DNA from 2 places in the Kineococcus rugosus genome. Region 2 is predicted to be linked to the other one. Evidence: riboswitches for the same ligand, from Rfam matches in the RefSeq annotation. Region 2 holds a riboswitch; the other holds the start of a gene.
The links. A riboswitch is a leader RNA that binds a small molecule or an ion and turns the genes downstream of it on or off. The one in region 2 is predicted to bind glycine.
Positions count from the first base shown of each region.

Region 1: another riboswitch for glycine. It lies ahead of gcvP (aminomethyl-transferring glycine dehydrogenase); the one in region 2 lies ahead of gcvT (glycine cleavage system aminomethyltransferase GcvT).

Region 1 is NZ_JBJLSJ010000001.1:142,378-144,568, reverse strand. Features, by position in the region: gene ACRYM6_RS00720 (SMI1/KNR4 family protein) at 1-167, opposite strand, end outside; gene ACRYM6_RS00715 (ParA family protein) at 311-1,072, opposite strand; glycine riboswitch at 1,123-1,218, shown strand; gene gcvP (aminomethyl-transferring glycine dehydrogenase) at 1,297-2,191, shown strand, end outside.
Region 2 is NZ_JBJLSJ010000031.1:39,669-41,859, reverse strand. Features, by position in the region: gene gcvT (glycine cleavage system aminomethyltransferase GcvT) at 1-855, opposite strand, end outside; glycine riboswitch at 895-997, opposite strand; glycine riboswitch at 999-1,090, opposite strand; gene ACRYM6_RS17115 (tautomerase family protein) at 1,153-1,542, opposite strand; gene ACRYM6_RS17110 (LacI family DNA-binding transcriptional regulator) at 1,557-2,191, opposite strand, start outside.

The DNA of each region.
Region 1 (2,191 bases), on a different contig from region 2:
CGCTGCACGAGACCGGCGATGCGGTCGGCCTCGGGATCGGCGACCGCGACGCGCGCGGGGGGCGGGACCGGCGGGACCGGCGCGACGGTCCGGGCGGCGCGCACGACGCGGGCCTGGTCGGCGCGCTCGGCGCGCCCGGCCTCGAGGGGGGTGTTCGACGACGTCACGGAACCTCCTAGGACCCGCAGCGGAGCGGGGAGAGCGGGGCGGTGACCACAGGGGGACGATCCCGGGCACGCACCGTCCTCAGACGCTAGACGCTCGGCGATCATCCCGCACGTCGGACGCCGGCGGAACCCGTCCGGTTCCCTCAGCGGCGCAGCAGGACCCGGTCCAGGACGTCGTCGAACTGCCCGGCGAGGGCCTTGGCGGTGCGGGTCCGCACCGAGTGCAGCGGCACGCCCGCGCCCTGCGACTGCGGCACCGAGGCGCGGTCGGGCAACGGCTCCAGGACGAGGTCGCCGAACAGCGCCCGCAGCTCCTCGTACCGGAACCGCTGCTCGCCCGAGCGCTGGGTGAACCGGTTGACGAGGATCCCCACCACGCGCGGGCCCGAGCGCAGCGCGTGGACCTCGCGCAGGGTCCGGTCGACCGCGGCCACCGAGAACCGGCTGGCGTCGGAGACGACGAGGACGGCGTCCGCCGCCTGCCACGCCGAGCGGGTCAGGCCCCCCAGCGACGGCGGGGTGTCGATCAGCGCGAGCTCGTGGTCGTCGAGCTTCTTCAGCGCCCGCCGCAGCGCCCGCAGCTCCTCCGCCCCGGCCTCGGGGGTGTCCAGCCGGGCCGAGGACGCCGACCCCGACAGCACGTCCAGCAGGCCGGGGTGGTCGTCGACCCAGCCGCTGGGGGCCACGGCCTCCTCGGCCACCCGGCGCTTGGGCGCCTGCAGCACCGCGGCGACGTCGTGCGGGCGCTGGGCGGTCACGTCCAGACCGGACGTGGCGTCGGCCTGGGGGTCCAGGTCCACGACGAGGGTGCTGGTGCCGCGGTGGAGGGCCGCGGACGCGAGCCCGAGGACGACGGAGGTCTTGCCCACCCCACCTTTGGCGCTGCTGACGGCGAGGCTGATCACGGCGGGCAGGATACCGGCGCCCTGGACCCCCTAGACTCCACGCAGGCCGTTCACCTCGTGTGGGAGAGACCTCGATCCGTGCGGACCGGGGCGCCGAAGGGGCAACATCCCCGGAACCTCTCAGGCGGAAGGACCACACGGGGCAGGGCCGCTCTGGAGCCGGTCCCGTGCGGGCCGGTGACAGACGGGGAGGTCCACCCGGTTCCCGCGACCCCCGGAGCGTCATGACCTCGCTGTCCGTCCCCACCGCCCCGTCCACCGAGCCGTCCGCCGACGCGCCGGCCGAGGCACCCACCACCCCCGCCGCCGAACCCGGCGCCCTGCCGTTCAGCGCCCGGCACATCGGCCCCGACGCCGCCGCCGTCGCCCGCATGCTGGACGTCGTCGGGCTCACCGGCCTCGACGAGCTCGTCGACCGGGCCGTCCCGGCCGGCATCCGCGACGGCGCCCTCGACCTGCCCGCGGCCCTGGACGAGACGTCGGTGACGGCCGCGCTGCGGGCGCTGGCCACGAAGAACCGCGTCGTGCCCTCGATGATCGGCCTGGGCTACCACGGCACCCGGACCCCGGCCGTGGTGCGCCGCAACGTCCTGGAGGACCCCGCCTGGTACACGGCCTACACGCCGTACCAGCCGGAGATCTCCCAGGGCCGCCTGGAGGCGCTGCTGAACTTCCAGACCGCCGTCACCGACCTCACCGGCCTGGACGTCGCCAACGCCTCGCTGCTCGACGAGGGCACCGCCGCAGCCGAGGCGATGACGCTGGCCCGCCGCACCTCCAAGGCCCCCGCCGGCGCGGCGTTCGCCGTCGACGCCGACGTCCTGCCCCAGACCCTGGCGGTCCTGCGCACCCGGGCCGTCCCGCTGGGCCTGCGCCTGGAGGTCGTCGACCTCGACGCCCCCGACCCCCTCGCCGGGGTCGGCGACGTGTTCGGGCTGCTCGTGCAGTACCCCGGCGCCTCCGGCCGCGTCCGCGACCTCGCCGGCGTCGTCGCCGACGCCCGCGCCCGCGGCGCGGTCACCGTGGCCGCCGCCGACCTGCTGGCCCTGACGCTGCTCGTGCCGCCGGGGGAGTTCGGCGTCGACGTCGCCGTCGGCTCCAGCCAGCGCTTCGGCGTCC
Region 2 (2,191 bases):
TTCCTCGGCGGCCAGGCGCCGCAGCGCGTCCAGCCCGACGGTGCCGGGGTCCTTGTCGAGGTGCACGATGCGCCCGAGGCCGGCGGCGTAGGGGGTGACGTCGCGGCGCAGCTCGTGCCCGTACAGCGGCATCCCGGCCTCCAGGCGCAGGGTGTCGCGGCAGGCCAGCCCGGCGGGCACGCCGCCGTGCTCGCGGGTCGCGGCCAGCAGGAGGTCCCAGGCGCGCTCGGCGTCGGCGACGGGCACGAGGACCTCGAAGCCGTCCTCGCCGGTGTAGCCGGTGCGGGCCAGCAGGACGTCGGTGCCGCCCAGGATGGCGGGCGTGCAGCGGTAGTAGCCGAGCGCGCCGAGGTCGGCGTCCACCAGGGGGGCGAGGGCCGCGGCGGAGGCGGGGCCCTGGACGGCGAGCAGGGCCCAGCGGGCGGTCTCGTCGGCGACGTGCGCGTCGTGGGGGCGGGCCCGGTCGGCGAGGGCGACGACGACGGGCTCGACGTTCGCGGCGTTGGCGACGACGAGGAACTCCTGCTCGCCGAGGCGGTAGGTGACGAGGTCGTCGACGATGCCGCCGTCGGCGTCGACGACGAGGCCGTAGGCGGCGCGGCCGACGGGCATCGCGGAGGGGCGGCCGGTGAGGGCGGCGTCGAGGGCGGCGGCGGCGCCGGGGCCGGTGACGCGGATCTCGCCCATGTGGGAGAGGTCGAACAGGCCGGCGGTCTCGCGCACGGCGCGGTGCTCGGCGAGCTCGGAGGTGTAGCGCAGCGGCATGGACCAGCCGGCGAAGTCGGTGAAGGAGGCGCCGAGGGCCGCGTGCCGGGCGGCGAGCGGGCTGGCGGTGGGGGTGGCGGCGGTGGTCACGGGGCTCCTCTCGTCGCGGCCGCGGGTGCGGCCGGGTGGACCCCCTCTGTCACGGGACCTGAGAGCTTCACCCGGTGCGCGGCGCCGCGCACGGGCTTTCCCCGTCGGTGAGGACCCCGGGGGGTCCTGCTTTCCAGAGCGGCCTGCCCGTGGCGGTACGTGGACCTGAGAGGTTCCGGGGTGGTTGCTCCTTCGGTGTCCACCGCGGGCGGTGGAGCTCTCCCGCCGGGGCGCAGCGGCCGTGTGTTCAGTTGTGCGTGCTTCGCCGGACAGCCTCGCACACGGCCACCGGGGCGGCTACAGCTCGCCGGTGAGGAACTGCGCGCGGCCGTGCCCGAAGGACCAGTCGGCGTCGGAGTTCTCGACGATCGAGACGACGACGTCGGCGGGGGCGACGCCGGCCTGCTCTTGGAGGTTGCGCGTCAGCAGCCGGTAGAAGGCCTCCTTCTGCTGCTGGGAGCGCCGGCGGCTGGTCACCTGCAGGACGACGACGTCCCGGGTGCGCTCGATGCCCAGGCCGGTGTCGTGGACGACCAGCTCGCCCGCGGGGTGCTGGTGGACGACCTGGTAGCGGTCGCCGTCGGGGACGGTGAAGGCCTCCACGACGGCGGCGTGCGCGGCGTCGAGCAGCGCGGTGAGCTCGGCCGGGGTGCGGCCGGCGACGAGGTCGAAGCGGAGCAGGGGCACGGGAACCTCCAGGACTAGTTTGTCCTGTCATTCTGACATGCGAGCCCGGCGCCGGGACCCCCGGTCGTGCCGCGCACCACGAGCCGCGGTTCGAGCACCACGTCGACGGCCCCACCGCCCCCGGTCTCGCCCTCGTCCCCCGGGCCGTCGAGCCGGCCCACCGCCAGCCGCACCGCGCAACGCGCCTGCTCGGCCGGGTCCTGACTCACCGACGTCAGCCGCACGTGCCCGAGCCGGGCCAGCGGGCTGTCGTCGTACCCGGTCAGCGAGACGTCGCCCGGGACGGTCACGCCCTCGCGGTTCAGCACGTCCAGGAACCCGACCGCCACCCGGTCGTTGGCGGCCACCACGGCCGTCGGCGCCCACCCCTCCCCCAGCGCGCGGCGGGCCGCGACCACCCCGGCCTCCTCGTCGAAACCCGCCTGGACCGTGCGGACCCGCAGGCCCCGGGCCGCCGCGGCCGCCTCCACCCCCGCGCGGCGGTCCTCGGCGATGTCCCCCGGTCCCCCGCCGACGTGCAGCAGGTCGCGGTGCCCCAGCGCGGCGAGGTGCTCGACCACCAGCCGCATCCCCACCTCGTCCGAGGCGCGCACGACGTCGGGGCCGCGCCCCGGCGCCGACCCCGCGCGGGCCCGGCGCCCCAGCACCA